4 regions of the Virgibacillus byunsanensis genome follow, and region 1 is predicted to be linked to each of the others. Evidence: riboswitches for the same ligand, from Rfam matches in the RefSeq annotation. Region 1 holds a riboswitch; each other region holds the start of a gene.
The links. A riboswitch is a leader RNA that binds a small molecule or an ion and turns the genes downstream of it on or off. The one in region 1 is predicted to bind S-adenosylmethionine.

Region 1 (4,344 bases):
TCCTTGAGGAAAGGTCCCCTCCTACTTGACCCATTAAGGCTTGGCGATAATTCAAGTTTTCTAACTTAGATAATTATAAAATTAGGCCTGTGGATAATTTATTGACTGTGGAAGCCTCGTCCAACTCCAGCGCCCGTGCTGTTAGTGCGATTCAGCATTAGGAAGGCCGACTAAAAGCGGGCTCTTGGCCCATCATCGGCATACCCCTAAAAATTTAATTTGTATAGACTCGACTCCAGTGTTTACCACGTTTGGGATCGCATGTTAAATAAATAAAATAGTGTAAACGCTTTCGTTTAAATATTCTAAATATTAGCTTGATTTTTAAATGATAAACAGGTATGATATAAAACATAACATTATATGTTACATAACTTAACATATCGAAAGGGGGATTGAATGATGAAAAAAGTTGAAGCTATTATTCGTCCAGAAAAGTTTCAAACACTACGGGATAAGCTTTCCTCCATTGGAATTGGAGGTTTAACTGTAACGGAAGCGGCGGGTACTGGAAAACAAAAAGGACAGACAGGAGTTTTTCGAGGGACCAAATTCCAAATTCAATTACATTCTAAAATCAAAGTCGAAATGGTTATAGAAGAAGAAAAAAAGGATGAAATCGTCCAATTAATTATCGATAGTTGTAGCACGGGAAATGTTGGCGATGGAAAGATATTTATCTCTCCTGTAGAAGAGGTTGTTCGCATTCGTACTGGCGAACGAGGAGAAAGTGCAGTTATTTAAATTCTGTTAAGGAGGAAAATGGATGTTCAAAAAAAGCGCATTTTTATTATTGCTTTTCCTATTAATTGCTTCACCTGTATATGCTGCTGCACCAACAACAGAATCTGTTCAACTATCGGTTGATCTGGTATGGGTTATGATTGCAGCCTTTCTAGTATTTTTTATGCATGCAGGATTTGCTATGGTTGAGTCAGGATTTACAAGAGCGAAAAACGCTCTTAATATTTTAATGAAAAACTTTATTACGATCAGTTCTGCTGCTCTATTATTTTTTCTAGTAGGATATGGGATCATGTTTGGAACTTCAGCGGGATCCTTAATTGGAGCAGATGGATTTTTTCTTAGTGGAGTAGAAGATATTAGCTTCTTTGTATTCCAGGCGATGTTTGTTGCAACTTGTGCTACAATTATATCTGGTGCAGTTGCAGAGAGAATAAAACTTGGAAGCTATGTATTAATTGTAGTCGCAATGACTGCCGTAATCTATCCAGTAGTTGGACACTGGATATGGCAAGGAGATGGTTGGTTGAGCAGTTTGGGATTCAGTGACTTTGCTGGTTCCACTGTTGTTCATTTGACTGGTGCTGCAGCTGCATTAACAGTTGTATTATTTTTAGGGCCACGTATTGGAAAATATACTGGTAAAAAAGTTAATGTCATTCCCGGCCACAATGTGCCAATTGGTGCACTAGGTGTGTTCATACTTTGGTTAGGCTGGTTCGGTTTCAATGGTGGCAGTACACTAGCAGCTGATCCTAGCCTTGTACCTATGGTAATAGGTACAACACTACTATCTACATCAGCAGCATTGGTATCATCTGCTCTATATACCAAATTAAGATTTAAAAGAGTTGATGCATCATTATCTCTTAACGGGGTATTAGCAGGACTAGTTGGTATTACAGCAGGTTGTGCAGAAATATCTTTAGGTGGATCTATTCTAGTAGGATTAGTGTCTGGTATATTACTTGTGGAAGGGATCCGTTTCCTTGATACTAAATTAAGAATTGATGATCCAGTAGGCGCTATCACAGTACACGGAATTTGTGGTATTTGGGGAACGTTGGCAATAGGATTGTTTTCCACTTCAACTGGACTATTCTACGGTCAAGGACTTTCACAGCTAGGTATCCAGCTAATAGGTGTTCTAGCAGTTGTAGCATGGACCATGGTTACGCTCGGAGCTTTCACGTATGTTATTTCACGCTTTTCTCCTATCCGTGTATCGGAAGAAGAAGAAATTGCAGGTCTGGACTTTGCAGAACATGGATCGAATGCCTATGAACTAAAAGAAATTGTTTTGACAAATGAGACCTCAACAGAAGCCGGAACTAGATTAGCACTAGCAGATCGTTTAAATAATTTAACCAGCAGTAAGGAAAAAGTTTCTTCGTAAAATTTTTTTGATTAGTAATGTTGCAAAAAACAATTGACAAATAACCTTAAGGGTAGTATTGTAATTATCATATTAAATTTAATACTTGTTTACTTCTTATTTAGAGAGGTGGAGGGATTTGGCCCTTTGAAACCTCGGCAGCGGACTTTTATAAAGTACTGTGCTACATCCAACAAGCTTAGCTTGAAAAATAAGAAGAGAGAGCGATTTTATATGCAAATCTCTTCTTATAGTTTATAAGGAGGGATTTTTTAGCGTATATAAAAATTTTATAAAACTTCTTATCTAGAGAGGTAGAGGGACTGGCCCTACGAAACCTCGGCAGCGGACTTTGTATAAGTACCGTGCCAATTCCAGCAAACATTTGTTTGAAAGATAAGAAGAGACTTCACTTGATATTTATGTCTCTTCTTATCTAAGAAGGGGCATTTTTAATTTTTTAGTAGATAGGAAAGTATAAAACTTTCTTATCTACATAAGTGCAACTAAAGCTTTCGCCATTAAGGCTTGGCGATAAGCCAAGTTTTCTAAATAAGAAATAGGGAGTGTTCACGTGATTACATTTAATAACATTACGAAGTTTTACAAAACCGGTGATCAAGAAGTAAAAGCATTAGATGGTATTAACCTACATATTGAAAAAGGTGAAATATATGGTGTTATCGGATTTAGTGGCGCTGGTAAAAGCTCGTTAATTCGCTGTACAAACTTACTTGAACGACCAACTTCGGGTGAGTTAACAGTGAATGATCAAGATTTGTTGGGGCTTTCCCCAAAAGAATTACGGGAAGCAAAACGGAATATTGGTATGATATTTCAGCATTTTAATTTGTTAAATTCAAAAACGGTTTATACGAATGTAGCTATGCCATTATTATTAACGAATACCCCTAAAGAACAAGTGAAGAAGAGAGTTCATGACTTGCTTGAATTTGTTGGTCTAGAGGATAAGGCAGATAATTATCCTGATCAATTGTCAGGTGGACAAAAGCAGCGGGTGGGAATCGCACGTGCATTGGCAACAAAGCCTTCCATTCTTTTATGTGATGAAGCAACATCAGCACTTGATCCGCAGACAACAAGTTCGATTTTAAAGCTTTTGAAAAAAATTAACCAAGAGTACAATATTACTATTTTAATAATCACCCATGAAATGGGAGTTATCCGCGAGATATGCGATAAAGTGGCAGTACTTGATCGCGGGAAAGTGATTGAATCTGGTTCCGTTTTTGATGTGTTTTCTCATCCGAAAACGGAAATTGCGCATAACTTTGTGAGTACAGTAATGCAAGATCAGATACCTGATTCAGTTTATAAACTAATTCATACGCAGGTGGAAAAAAACAGAATTTACAGGATAGTGTTTGTTGGTGAATCTACAGGAGCACCATTACTTTCCCAAATAGCTAAGCGCTTTGAGGTCGAAGTAAATGTCCTATTTGGAAGTATAACAGAGCTACAAGGTACGCCATTTGGGAATTTAGTAGTTCAATTTAATGGTGACCTTAAAGAGATAGATCGTGTAGTTATGCATATTCATCAACAAAATGTAACCGTAAGGGAAGTGTTAGAAGATGTTAGTTGATTGGGATCAAATTATTGAAGCGTTGTGGGAAACCATTGCGATGGTATGTTTCTCGTTGTTATTTGCAGTCATTATCGGATTACCTTTAGGAATATTGCTTGTAGTTACAAGAAAGGGGCATTTATGGGAAAATAGGATCCTTTTTAATGTACTTAACGCCATTGTAAATATATTTCGATCCATTCCGTTTATTATCTTAATGGTTGCTGTTATTCCGTTTACACGGCTTATTGTAGGTACATCAATTGGAACTGCAGCCGCAATCGTACCAATGGTTCTGTTTGCTGGTCCTTATATAGCAAGACTAATTGAAAACTCTTTACTAGAAGTAGATCCTGGTGTAATGGAAGCAGCACAGGCTATGGGGGCAACGCCGAAGCAAATTGTTGTGCGGTTCCTTATTCCAGAAGCACTAAGTTCTTTATTGTTAGGAATAACTATTGCGACCATAGGATTAGTTGGTGCCTCTGCAATGGCTGGAGCTATTGGTGGAGGAGGACTGGGTGACTTGGCTATTACGTTTGGATATCAGCAATTTGATACGACTGTCATGTTCCTAACAGTAGGTATCCTTGTGATAATGGTTCAAGGCTTGCAATCTACTGGAAATAATTTATCA
Region 2 (4,344 bases), on a different contig from region 1:
GAAAAAGAAGCATTAGAAGAGTTAGACCGAATTACGACAGTGAAAGATGCAAGTGGTTATTCAGGTTTTGATGATTTCACATCAAAGTCAGAGCTTGAGCAACAGATTAAACTACAAGACTACTCTGTATCAAATCGTGGCTTGCGACCAAATTTGGTTGGAACACCAGAGCAAATAGCCAAACAAATATTGGCATTTGAAGCAGTAGGGGTAGATCTACTATTGTTACAAAGTTCACCCCAGCTAGAGGAATTAGAGCGGTTTTCCAAACAGGTGATGCCACTGGTCGAAGAATTACGAGAAAGTGTAACAAACATTTAGTAAAGAGGGGTGGTTAAGTATGAGTAAAATATATATAATTCATGAAAATAATGAATGGACAGAGCATTTACTAAAAAGATTAGAAGAGTTAGAACTTCCATATGAAGATTGGCTATTAGATAGTGGTACAGTTGATTTAACAACTGTACCGCCAGAGGGTATATTCTATAATAGAATGAGTGCTTCATCCCATACTCGTGGAAACCGTTTTTCACCAGAACTGACAAGTGCTGTACTGTCCTGGTTAGAACAACATGGTAGAGTTGTCGTTAATGGAAGTTGTGCGCTTAGGCTTGAAGTAAGCAAGGTATTGCAATATTTGGAGCTCGAAAAATATGGTATTAAAACACCGAATACGATTGCTGCAGTTGGAAAAAACGAACTACTAAAAGCCGCAAAATCCTTTGAAGGGAAGAAATTTATTACCAAGCATAATCGTGCGGGTAAAGGGCTTGGCGTTCAACTTTTCCAATCAGTAGAAGCTTTAAAGCAGTATGTAGAGAGTGATGATTTTGAGGAGCCAGTAGATGGAATAACACTAATTCAAGAATACATTGAATCACCTGAATCGTATATTACTCGTTGTGAATTCGTAGGTGGTAAGTTCGTTTATGCTGTCCGTGTCGATACTTCAGAAGGTTTTGAACTATGTCCAGCAGATGCTTGTATTATAGATGATTTATATTGTCCTGCAGGTGAGGAGCCACAAGGTCAATCGAAGTTTCAGATAAGAGAAGGCTTTGATCATCCAGTTCTTGAAAAATACGAAAAGATGCTAGCCGCAAACGATATACAAGTTGCTGGAATCGAATTTATTCAAGATGAATATGGGGATATTTTTACCTATGATATAAATACCAATACGAACTATAATAGCGATGCAGAAGCAGAGAGTGGAAAGTTTGGAATGTTGGAAGTTGCAAACTATTTAGGTAAACAGCTTAGAAAAATGAAAGATAAAGCCCATCTATAATGGGAAAACAAAGGCAAGAGAGACGTTACAATCGTCTCTCTTATTTTTGGTGCAAAAAAGACATATCACTTGGATATGTCTTTCTATTAATATAATTATTTCCAAACGGATTCGGCTATCTCAACCACGTGACGGATTTTAGCCCATTGCTCGTCTTCGGTTAGAATATTTCCTTCTTCTGTGGAAGCAAATCCACATTGAGGACTCAAGCATAATTGCTCTAACGGAACATATTTAGCAGCTTCTTCAATCCGTGATTTTATCTGCTCAGGATCTTCCAACTCACCGAACTTTGATGTGATTAATCCGAGCACAATCTTTAAGTCAGGTCTATTTACATGATGTAGCGGTTCAAATCCTCCTGAGCGTTCATCATCAAACTCAAGGAAAAGCCCATCTACATTTAAGTCACCAAAGATAATTTTGGAAACTGCATCATAACTACCGCTTCCTGCATACGTAGATTTATAATTCCCTCTGCAAATATGCATCGTAATTGTCATATCCTCTGGCTTATCGACAATAGCTTCATTAATGGTTTTAGCAAACAGTTCACTGATTTCCTTAGGATCGTCACCTCTGGCTTTCAAAATCCCACCAGAAAGAACCAAATCACTTCTGGATTCCTGCTCAAGGAATAATGACCAAGTCGTATCATCTAATTGTAAGTAGCGACAACCTGCGTCGTATAGGGCCTTTATAGTTTTTTTATAAACTTCTGCTATATCACTGAATAACGCTTCCTTACTAGGATAAAATTCCTTTTCTTCTTCTCCAATTTCCCTGAAGTAAAGCATGCTTGGACTTGGAATCGTCATTTTAGCCGTATGTGATCCTGCGACACTGTGTAAATATTTATACTCCTCGACTACAGGGTGATTATCAAAATCAAGTTTTCCGACTACTTTAACCGAATGAGCTTTTGTTTTTTCTCCGTTAAATGTAAGACCAGTGTCTAATTCGATAAACTTAACCCCAACAAGTTCTTGAATGAAGTCCAGATGGAACCAGGCACGCCTTAACTCACCATCTGTGACGGACTGTAAACCTACTTCTTTTTGTTTTTTTACTAGTTTAGCAATTTCCTCATTTTCAATTTCCCAAAGGTCATTAGCGGTAATGTCCCCGTTTGCTTTACGTAAACGTGCCTGTTTAATCCGTTCAGGTCTTAAAAAACTACCTACATGGTCAGCTTGAAATGGAGCTTTTTGATCCGTTTTTGCATTCGATTGTTTGATTTGTGTCATTTGAATCCCTCTTTCTAATTTTTTTGATAAAAAAACGAACCTTCCTCAGAAAGAAGAAGGTTCGTAATAGACGACTTTCTTCTCATCTCCTAGGTGTAATGATCCACCTACTGGAATTAGCACCGGACCTAAATGGTTGGTTGCTGAGACATCTACGGGCCAGTCCCTCCGTCTCTCTGGATAAGAAATAAAATATTTAATTTTGTTAAAATAATTATTTTCTATTACTCTATATGAATTAGCTGAAAATTGCAAGAGGTAAATCGTAGAGTTGGGCAATTCAGGAGTTTAGAAAATTTGGGCAAGTAATAACCGTGTCTTTAGTAGGCATTATTACTTAAATTTTTATTTTCTCTATCTAAATAGGGACCATATTGTCGGAATTTTCATTTTCCGTCTTAAATATGTATGTATGTGATTTATCATTTTTCTTCCTTGATGCTTGTGATAGCCCTATTACTTACTTTATTAATTATGTATTTCATTATGGATGAAAGTGTAGTGCAAAAGTTTACAGTAATCACGGTAATTTTTGACACCTTTTCCCAATATGAATTAGCAGGATTCTACTCTTTTTAATAAGAATATATACATTATATTTTAGAAAACTTGGCTTATCGCCAAGCCTTTATGGCGAAAGGCTTAGTTGCACTTATGCAGATAGGAAAGTTTTATAATTTCCTATCTGCCAAAAAAGGAGGAATAGTATGATGAAAGCATTATGGAGTGGGTTGACTTTGGCATTTCTATTAGCAGTTTCCCCAATGATAGGAGAAGCAGCAATGGATAGAGGTGACGCCATGTCAGAGGGTGAAGTATTTGTTAGTGCTGTGGATGCAAAAGGTGCCCATGTTAAAGATGAGGTTGTTGTAAAGTTTAAGGAAGGTATAACGAAAAGGAAACAGGATAAAGCAATAAAAGGGTTAAATGCTAAAATTATGGCAGATGAAGATGTCGTTGAATCTCCTTTTAAAGTACTTAAAGTTGGGAATGTAGATGCGGTTGTTAAAGCATTAAATAAAAATCCTAACGTGAAGTACGCAGAACCAAATTATAAGCTGTATGCTACATGGTCACCAAATGACACTTATGCTAACACAGATTATCAATATGGACTGTTTACAACAAATACAGATGTTGCATGGGATATAGCTCGAGGCAGTAGTAGTCAAGAAATTGCAATTTTAGATACTGGCGTTGATTATAAACACGAAGATTTACGGAATAAGACAATTCAAGGGTATAATTTCGTTCAAAATAACACGAACCCAATGGATCGAAATGGTCACGGAACCCATGTTGCAGGGACTGCTGCAGCTGAGACGAATAATGGAATTGGGATCGCTGGCATGGCACCAGATACACAAATTTTGGCAGTTCGTGTTCTAGATGCAAGAGGCAGTGGCACATTGGACGATGTTGCAGACGGAATTATATATGCTGCGGATTATGGTGCTGAAGTTATTAATCTATCACTTGGTTGTGATTGTGATACCCAGACGTTAGAGGATGCGGTGAACTATGCTTGGAATAAAGGAACAGTAGTTGTGGCAGCAGCTGGAAATGATGGTGTCTCTACAACTTTTGAACCTGCATCCTATGAAAATACTATTGCCGTTGGTGCAGTAGATAGTAATAATCAATTAGCGAGTTTTTCTAATTACGGTGTATGGGTCGATGTTGTGGCACCAGGAGTTGATATCGCCTCAACTGTGCAACGAGATGGTTATGCATATATGTCTGGTACATCAATGGCTTCTCCACATGTTGCTGGTTTAGCTGGACTATTAGCAGGTCAAGGTA
Region 3 (4,344 bases), on a different contig from region 1:
AAATAGGAACAACTAATTCAGCAAAATCTTTAAATGTACCGGGGGTAATTGCGTAGGCTATGTTAAAGCCATCAACCCCAGCTTCATCTACCCAACGTTCCATCTCGTCGGCGATTTGTTTAGGACTACCGACCATTTTTGTACCCATGCCACCAATTCCGACAGACTCTTTAATCTTATCCACTGTCCATTCTATATCCGGGTCAATTTTTGTGAAGTTTTCTAACGTGGACTGGATGGCATCGTTTTCTACATAACGAAGTTTTTCGTATGGGGCGTAACTGGATAAATCAACTCCGGTCCAACCACCAAACAATGCTAATGCTCCTTCATAGCTAATGTGTTTTTTCAATTCATTATATTTTTCAATCGCTTCTTGTTCCGTTTTACCGACTACTGGCGTGATCATGGTAAGGATTTTGACTTCCTCTGGAGATCTTCCTGTTTCTTTCGCCTCTGCACGTAATTTTGTAACCGATTGTTTCGCAGCATTTATGGTTGGTGCCCCGATAAATATACATTCGGCATTCTTACCAGCAAAAGCACGCCCTTTTTTAGAAGCTCCTGCTTGATAAAGTACTGGAGTTCTTTGTGGAGAAGGCTCACTTAAATGGGCGCCAGGTACTTTATAATATTTTCCTTCGTGATTAATATCATGGACTTTACTAGGATCTGTATAAATACCATTCTGTTTATCTAGTTGAACAGCATCATCTTCCCAGCTGCCCTCCCATAACTTATAGCAAACTTCTAAATACTCCCCGGCAATGTCATAGCGTTCATCATGTTTAATTTGGTTTTCTAATCCCACATTAACAGCAGCACTTTTTAGATAAGAAGTTACGATATTCCAGCCAATACGGCCGTTTGTCAAATGGTCTAAGGTAGAAATACGGCGAGCAAACGTGTATGGATGTTCATGGGTTACAGAAGCAGTAACCCCAAACCCCAAATGCTTGGTTACTGCTGACATTAATGGAACAACAAGTAATGGATCGTTAACAGGAGATTGTGCACCTTGACGGATAGCTGCATCTCGAGATCCTTGGTAAACATCGTATGTTCCTAATACATCTGCAAGAAATACAGCGTCAAATTGGCCTTTTTCTAAGATTTGTGCAAGCTCTATCCAATAGTCGCTATCCTTATAGCGGTGGGATTGATCTTCTGGATGTGTCCATAATCCTGGTGATTGATGTCCAGAACAGTTCATATCAAAAGCATTTAAATAAATTCTTTTCCTTGTCATAATAGTATCCCCTCTCCAAGAAGTACGTTATAAAACACGATCCTTCTGTCTATTTACGGTCTCGATAAAGTAATCAAGTTGTTTTCTTAGCCGTTCCAGAGTTTCAAGGTGAATAATGGGGTTATTCAGTTGGGTTTTATCTATTTGATCATCAAGTAAATAGACCCCTTTGAGGTTTTGACCTTTTAGTGTAGCTAATAAAGGTTTAAGCGTGTACTCGATCGCCAGTAAATGAGATTGGCTTCCACCTGTCATTAAAGGTAGCACTGGTGTACCCTGCAAAACATCAGGAGGGAGTATATCCAGTAATGCTTTTAACACTCCAGAATAAGCAGCTTTATAAACTGGTGAACCAACAATTACCCCTTTAGCTTCATGAATAAGGGAAGCGATGTCCTTAACGGCAGGGTCTTCAAACTCACCATAAAATAATGCGTCTTTAGGAATATTTCTAATGGATACATGTGTTACTGTAAAATCCTCATTTTTTAGAATGGAGCCAAGATATTTTAAGACTAAGTCTGATCTAGAACTTTTGGAAGGACTTCCGGATAATATAACTATTTCACTCATCATGATCACCCTTTCTAATCTAATTGGATACGGCCAACTTTTAAAAACCCTTTTCACATAAAATAAAAAACCCCCTATTCTCGAAAACGAGAAAAGAGGGTAACTCTAATAAATATCCGCTCTTATCTCCCAAGAAAATGTCTTGCTGGAGTTAGCACCTTTCTGAACACGTCAGAGGTTGCTGAAGCTTCAACGGGCCAGATCCCTCAGCTTCTCTTGATAAGAATATTAAATTTGATACTTATGATAATCCTAATAATTAGAAAAGTCAACCTATTTTTAAAAGTTTACCAATTTCCTAAAAAATAAAAGAATTTTAAGTAATTGCTTTTGAAAAAGTGTTTACACTATTTGGCTTGGTCAAAACTGATTATAGAGAGCACATTATGGATGCTTCTTTTTAGCCAGTTTTAACTTGTCATCAGCTTGTGGAGGCTTTTCCATCCAGCCATTCTTAATAAGTATATTGGCACCGTCTTCTGAAAATTGGCCAGTATCCTTAATAAACTCTGCATACTTAGCAGCTATATCTCTTCTTGGGAGAAAACCCCATTGCAACTCCGTAATTTCCAATGGCTGATGTTGCTATTCCAGTAATTAATGCCAGCATTAATTTCTCTGAAAAGGTTTTTCTAGTTGAGTCTAAAACGCCATGATCCCATGACACCGGGGTAGGGATGAATCCTTCAGTTAGTTTATCACTGATCTGAGCCATGATTGAATCAGATAGTTTAACGCCACTTAGAAAGTAATCAATTAATTGCTTATGTTGACTTACTTGACTGAACCCAATAAGTAATGATTTCCCTATCAATCATGATTAACTATTAGCGAAGGGATTAAGCTATGGAATGGAACTCTCTTTAAAGGTGTATAAATCTTACTAAAAGACTCATGTTAAATAAGGAGGTGGTTAAAATGGGAAAAGATCGTCAAGAAAAGAAGTTAAGAGAAAGTGGACGTGTGGAATCAGACCGCGATGTAGGTCTTCGCTATAAAGGATCAGCAAAAATGTCCAGCCCGGAAGAAGCCAGAAAGTTGAATGATGGTCAAAAGTAAAAAGGAAACCCAATAAGTATATATAAAAAGGCTGCGTTCATGTTGAACGCAACCTTTTTTTAGCTTTATTTTATTATAAATGTTTGGTTACATCTGCATCTTCACGCAGTTTTTTAATAAGCGCTTGAGCAGCTTCGGATTCTTTTTGTCTTTCAACTTGTGCTACTAGGTCTGGTTTCATTTCTTTAAAAGATGGTACTTCTTTTTTCTCGCCATCTTCACTTTGCTTATTCATTTGTTCTTGCTGTTGAGCGTACTGATCGTAAAGTTCTTGTAGCTCTTCTTCAGATGGCTCAATGTCTCCAGCCTCATTAGCAATAAGCTGATCTATTTTTACTTGCGTTTCGATCTGGGACATAACTTCTTTTTCAGACATACCTTGTTCTTCCAAAGCGGTGATGAACGCATCTGTTGATTCAATCTGATTTTGTTGTGCTAATTCGCTTAATGTTTGGTCTATTTCTTCTTGGGAAGCTTTCAAATCACTATTTTCTGCTTCCTGAATAAGAAGTCTCTGTCCAATCATGCTGTCTACAATCCGTCCTTTTAATTCTTCCTGGTTAACCTCTTGTCCAGTCATTTGTGATTGCATGGCAGCTTGTTGAAATTGCATTTGGTAAGTTGATTCAAATTCTTCTTTCGGTATTTCTTCACCATTTACTTCCGCAACAACTTCAGGTACTCCTTCTAAATCAGGCTTAGGCATTTCTGGTGCTGCCTCACTATCTCCAGCAGGTTCTTCCTCCTGCGTTTTGGAATCATCATTGTTATCTTCAGCAGATTCATCCTCATCTCCGCATGCAGCTAATACGAATACAAGTAAGGTGAGGGATAAACTTAAAAGCCATTTTTTACTCAAGGTTAGTCTCCTTTCAAATTTAACTAGTGGCTATTGTAACATATCATGATTGGTTGTACATCCATTTTCCACCGGTTACACATTTCTGCCACAAATGTATGGATCTAATGATGAAGTAAACACTATAAACGGATATTGCAAGTATTAGGGGGATCGTATGTTTTCTTTTCGAGGAGATGCACATAAACTTTATGTAACATTACGAGAGCAAAAGGGGCCTAATAAAAAATTAGAGGAAACAGCCGATATCAAAGGCTTCTATGAAACACTTGATAGTGATACGCTCCAACTAGTTCATTACCGAATGATAAAAGAGAAGAACGGAGTAGGTATTATCCTGATCTATGTCACATCTATTCCGTGGCTTTTGTTTTTATTTTCAAATAAGATGCAGGATGTGTTATTTAAAAACGGTATCATGCTTGGAAGTATTTTTATTTTGATATATCTTGTCCTTCTAACCATTAGTGTCATTTTCCATTTCAAAGAAAAAGCATGGTCAGCGTTCCATACTGAAATCATTAATGACATTTTAAAGGAAAGAGACAATACCTAAAGCCAGCTAAAAAGGTGTCAAATGGGGAATCAATCTATTACCAGGGCA
Region 4 (4,344 bases), on a different contig from region 1:
TAAAAGAATTGTACACTTTGTTTAAATTCCTTTATCAGTTCTTGGTTTATTTCATACCCTTCATGGGGGGTCATAAAAATTAAAATTCCAGTTTGTTCTTCTCCACTATTTAAATAAATATCAGTTCGAATGCTTTCTTTTCGATTCGATTTTAAGGAAAGATATTGCTCATCCTCCTCAATTGCATCGCTATTTCCAAAAGATGCTTTCAATTCACTTTTGATCTCATCTAATGACTTTTCATGCGAAACAGACGTCAAAATGGCTTTCACATTCTCATTTTGAAACATAATATTGTCTTTGTCTTTACTGGAGTTGTCTTGGAGTTGCCAACCTGGCGTTTGGATAACCTTAACTGTTTTGCTTTCATATAAGTAATTCTGTACTTCTTGCTTTTGCTCGTTGTTAATTTTATCATTTGGCTCTGTGCCTTCATTTCCATCATTTTGGCAAGCTACTAATAAGAATGAAACAACAAAAAATAATAGAATTATGCGTGTCCTATTTATCAATCTATCACCTCCATCCACTTTCTTATGACTTTTATTAAGAGAGAGGTTTATAGCATTGGTTCGACGGTAGCTGGCTGACATAGAAAAATCCTTAGCCCCTTTAGCTTTGCGTCATCATTTTTCAATGATTTTGCCTTTCTCTCTATTCACTTATCTATACGTAAGCTTGTTTAAAATTTGGGGGGGGGAATGCAAAATTATTTTAATTGCGATCTCAAAAGTACACAATTTTAAATTTGGATAGTAGTAATAACGGGCTATACTTTGTTTTAACCTTTCCTACCTGGGGAAAAAGTAGTCATTAGTATTTATGGAATTAAGTTAAGATACTGATTAACCCGGTATTATTGCTATTCTTAGAACGATTGCCGAAAACTTTTAAGTTATGCAGCAATAAAGTAACGACACAAATGCACACTCAATATAGCTTTATTTATATAAAGTGATGTCTCACAATGGTGTAAAATAGAAAATAGAGACTAAGTGATGGAATATTATAGAAGAGGCTACTGACCATACAGTCATTACCATTAAACTCCTTTTTGAGGCTCAAATCACTCTATAATAGTTCTTTAACCAAAACAATAATATACCAACAAAAATAACCACCAACTTAACATATAAATTGATGGTTATTAAGCTTACACCTAATACGAATAATAATTCGTTTCGCCCTCATTTCTATTATTTATTATTTCCAAAGTTATTATTTAATAGCTCATTTCTTATATCCTCTTCTGTCATTTTTTCTTCTTCATAATGTTCATCTTTCGTACCATTATCCGAATTCTCAAAACCCGGGTGGTGACAGACACCTGGAATTTATGAATCTCCTTAAAACTATCTATATACCTTTATATCCTTCTTCCAACGATCCTTATAAAAACCAATAACATCTATTTGGTCAAACCAGTACAAAATTTTCCCTTCTAAGTCTTCGGGAAATGAGCTGAAGGCGTGTGGATAGGTTTCCCTATTTTCAGATAAAGATACTGTTCCATCACTTGGCTTAAATTCAAAATCTGGTTAACCATAAGTAGTAAAAATTGGATAAGTACCTATACAATTTATTTGTCTTTATTCAATGACCTAATTAACAGAATCCCAGTGTGAACACCCCAGCATTCTGTTATTACTATTGTACTTGTTGATCATGCTTTTAACCGATAGTTCACGTTATGTTCTTTCAGTGTTTTGTCTTTTCCAAACAAAAAGTGTTTTTCCATGTCAGGAGAATATTTGGAGTTTATCGTTTTAATGCCCGTAGCTTCTGCAACCGCCCGTAGCATCGCTGGCGATGCCCCACAACACAATCCAATATAGTTTATTCCAATGTCTTTGGCTTCCTTTGCCCACTCAGCTAACTCATAACGATTATGATAAAGCGGGTCTAAAGAAGTCGGAAAAGTGGTTTCTAGAGGCAAATGACAACTGCATCCGCCATCAGGCAAGTTAAAAAATGTTGGACTCTCTTCTGTTGTGCGATATGGAACAGGCAACCCACCTACATAACCATCCACATGGTTGCGTATCTCAGCAAGGTATGGCTGCATCGTATCGGGACCGCGAAAACAATTCATTCCCACAACCAACGCGCCTTTTTCGGAAAGTATTTTACACGATTCCTCTACCGTGTGCCCATCTCTTAAAACATTTTCTCCCATTAAACCTAAAGTGATTACAGCTGGCAATCCTTGATTTTGAATTTCTTCCAATGCTATTACTGCTTCTTCATGGTAATAAAACGTTTCGCCATTAATATAATCGACGCCTTCTTCCTTGCACCATCCCACCATTTCAGAAAACATATTTCTAACTTTCTCTTTTGATTCAGAATCTTCCGGATCAAAAATATTCGTGTTGGATATATTGCCTGCTACCAATGCCTCTTCAATGGGATGTTCCTTCGCGACTTCTTTTGCTAATCGTATCGCGTTTCTGTTCAACGGTTCTAACAATTCCTCCTTACCAATGATACGCATTTTTTCTCTGTGGGCATTGTATGTAAAAGCCAGTACCACATCTGATCCTGCATTCATGTAATCACGATACGTTTGTTTAAGTGCTTCGGGATTATCCAATGCTACCTCTGGTACAAAAGTACCTGCTTGCAAATACCCCCTGCGTTCTAATTCAAATAAATAACCTTCTCCTGCAATAACTGTTCCGTCTTTTAGTCTTTCTTCCAAACTGCGTTTCATACAATTTTCCTCCCTCTTAAATTCTTTGTACCTTGCTTGAAATTATCTTTCAAAATGTAAAACCACTGCTTGTATAAAGAAGAGTTTACCAGTTTCCTGATAGCCATTATCAAATATTAGTTTTGTGTAAAATCAAAAACCCCTCTTCATTGGAAAAGAAGAGGGGTAACTAAGCAATGTCCACTCTTCTTATCTCCCAAGCATACGCTTGCTGGAATTAGCACAGTACTTAAAAAGCCTGCTGCCGAGGTTTCATGGGGCCAGTCCCTCCACCTCTCTGGATAAGAAAGTATTGATATTAAATTTTAACTTAAACCATAATATACACCTATCTACATTTTCAGTCAACTGCGGTGAATTAAAAATCAAAACTCCCTAATTTATCACCCTGGGATTCATATCCTTTCATATATTTGATCCGGCGCTGGGCGGAAGTGGCATTTACCTGTTCATCAGCATGGTATGAAGAGCGGACCATCGGGCCTGATTCACAATGTGTGAAGCCTTTAGATAAGGCAATTTCTTTTAGTTCAGCAAATTCATCCGGGTGATAATAACGTTCGACATTCAGATGTTTTTTTGTTGGCTGCAGATACTGACCAATCGACATAATGTCAACATGATGAGCCCTTAAATCATCCATTGTTTCAATAATTTCTTCTTTTGTCTCTCCAAGACCAACCATGATACTTGATTTTGTTGGCGTATTTGGTGCTATTTCTTTGACACGCTCGAGTAATTGTAGTGAACGATCATACATGGCGATTGCACGTACTTTTTTTGTCAGGCGACGGACGGTTTCCACATTGTGGTTAAAAATATCCGGTCCGCTGTCCATTAGTGTATGCAGACTTTCGTAATCGCCTTTCATATCAGAAGGAAGGATTTCTACTGTTGTACCTGGCATTTTCCGACGGATAGCCCTTACTGTTTCAGCAAATACTCCAGCTCCCCCATCTTTTAAATCATCCCGTGCCACAGCAGTCACCACGGCGTGCTTCAATTCCATAATTTCTACGGATTCCGCTACACGTTCTGGCTCGCCCCAGTCAAGTTCGTTTGGTAGTCCGGTTTTAACAGCGCAAAAGCGACAGCCACGTGTACATGTATCCCCAAGAATCATAAATGTTGCTGTTTTACGTTCACTCCAACATTCATGAATGTTTGGACATTTTGCTTCTTCACAAACTGTGTTTAAGTTTTTTTCTCGCATTAATTTTTTCAAACGGTTGTAGGACTTATTTGTATTAAGTTTTACTTTCAACCATTCGGGTTTCCTTACGTGCTCATAATTTTTAGCCATCTGCACAAAACTCCTTTAATTATCGAGAATAGTTCCATTTTGCGTTTCTGTACTTGGTTTCTGCTAAATCAGTTACTTCTGACATTTGTTCCTCTGAGAGTCTGAACGGTTCCAATTCAATATTCAATCCTCTTTCAAATCCTTTTTTGAAAGCGGTTTTTACATCATCAAAGGTATACGGCTGTTTTGACACTCTGTTAATCGTGACTGCTTTGTCACCAAAAGCTCGTCTGGTCCGCTCTTTGACCCGCTCATTTGGGTAGATAAACAAATCAAATAATTTTATTTCATCCACATCCAACGGAACAGAACCGTGCTGGAGGATAAT

Region 2: it holds a riboswitch for S-adenosylmethionine, as region 1 does, so the genes downstream of both, ACFQ3N_RS14540 (5-methyltetrahydropteroyltriglutamate--homocysteine S-methyltransferase) here and ACFQ3N_RS16260 (methionine ABC transporter ATP-binding protein) in region 1, are expected to answer to the same signal.
Region 3: it holds a riboswitch for S-adenosylmethionine, as region 1 does, so the genes downstream of both, ssuE (NADPH-dependent FMN reductase) here and ACFQ3N_RS16260 (methionine ABC transporter ATP-binding protein) in region 1, are expected to answer to the same signal.
Region 4: it holds a riboswitch for S-adenosylmethionine, as region 1 does, so the genes downstream of both, ACFQ3N_RS05310 (homocysteine S-methyltransferase family protein) here and ACFQ3N_RS16260 (methionine ABC transporter ATP-binding protein) in region 1, are expected to answer to the same signal.

What each region holds. Positions count from the first base shown of each region.
Region 1 is NZ_JBHTKJ010000051.1:60,547-64,890, reverse strand. Features, by position in the region: gene ACFQ3N_RS16270 (P-II family nitrogen regulator) at 403-744, shown strand; gene ACFQ3N_RS16265 (ammonium transporter) at 767-2,140, shown strand; SAM riboswitch class I at 2,234-2,337, shown strand; SAM riboswitch class I at 2,419-2,522, shown strand; gene ACFQ3N_RS16260 (methionine ABC transporter ATP-binding protein) at 2,694-3,725, shown strand; gene ACFQ3N_RS16255 (methionine ABC transporter permease) at 3,715-4,344, shown strand, end outside.
Region 2 is NZ_JBHTKJ010000041.1:3,086-7,429, reverse strand. Features, by position in the region: gene ACFQ3N_RS14550 (LLM class flavin-dependent oxidoreductase) at 1-321, shown strand, start outside; gene ACFQ3N_RS14545 (ATP-grasp domain-containing protein) at 341-1,294, shown strand; gene ACFQ3N_RS14540 (5-methyltetrahydropteroyltriglutamate--homocysteine S-methyltransferase) at 1,390-2,541, opposite strand; SAM riboswitch class I at 2,621-2,728, opposite strand; gene ACFQ3N_RS14535 (S8 family peptidase) at 3,249-4,344, shown strand, end outside.
Region 3 is NZ_JBHTKJ010000044.1:10,440-14,783, forward strand. Features, by position in the region: gene ACFQ3N_RS15010 (LLM class flavin-dependent oxidoreductase) at 1-1,249, opposite strand, end outside; gene ssuE (NADPH-dependent FMN reductase) at 1,277-1,822, opposite strand; SAM riboswitch class I at 1,942-2,048, opposite strand; gene ACFQ3N_RS15020 (DUF3231 family protein) at 2,207-2,380, opposite strand; gene ACFQ3N_RS15025 (DUF3231 family protein) at 2,340-2,636, opposite strand; gene ACFQ3N_RS15030 (YpzI family protein) at 2,741-2,881, shown strand; gene ACFQ3N_RS15035 (SurA N-terminal domain-containing protein) at 2,955-3,740, opposite strand; gene ACFQ3N_RS15040 (hypothetical protein) at 3,898-4,296, shown strand.
Region 4 is NZ_JBHTKJ010000012.1:18,124-22,467, forward strand. Features, by position in the region: gene ACFQ3N_RS05305 (hypothetical protein) at 1-512, opposite strand, end outside; cyclic di-GMP riboswitch class I at 575-657, opposite strand; gene ACFQ3N_RS05310 (homocysteine S-methyltransferase family protein) at 1,664-2,713, opposite strand; SAM riboswitch class I at 2,900-3,001, opposite strand; gene lipA (lipoyl synthase) at 3,072-4,016, opposite strand; gene ACFQ3N_RS05320 (lipoate--protein ligase family protein) at 4,036-4,344, opposite strand, start outside.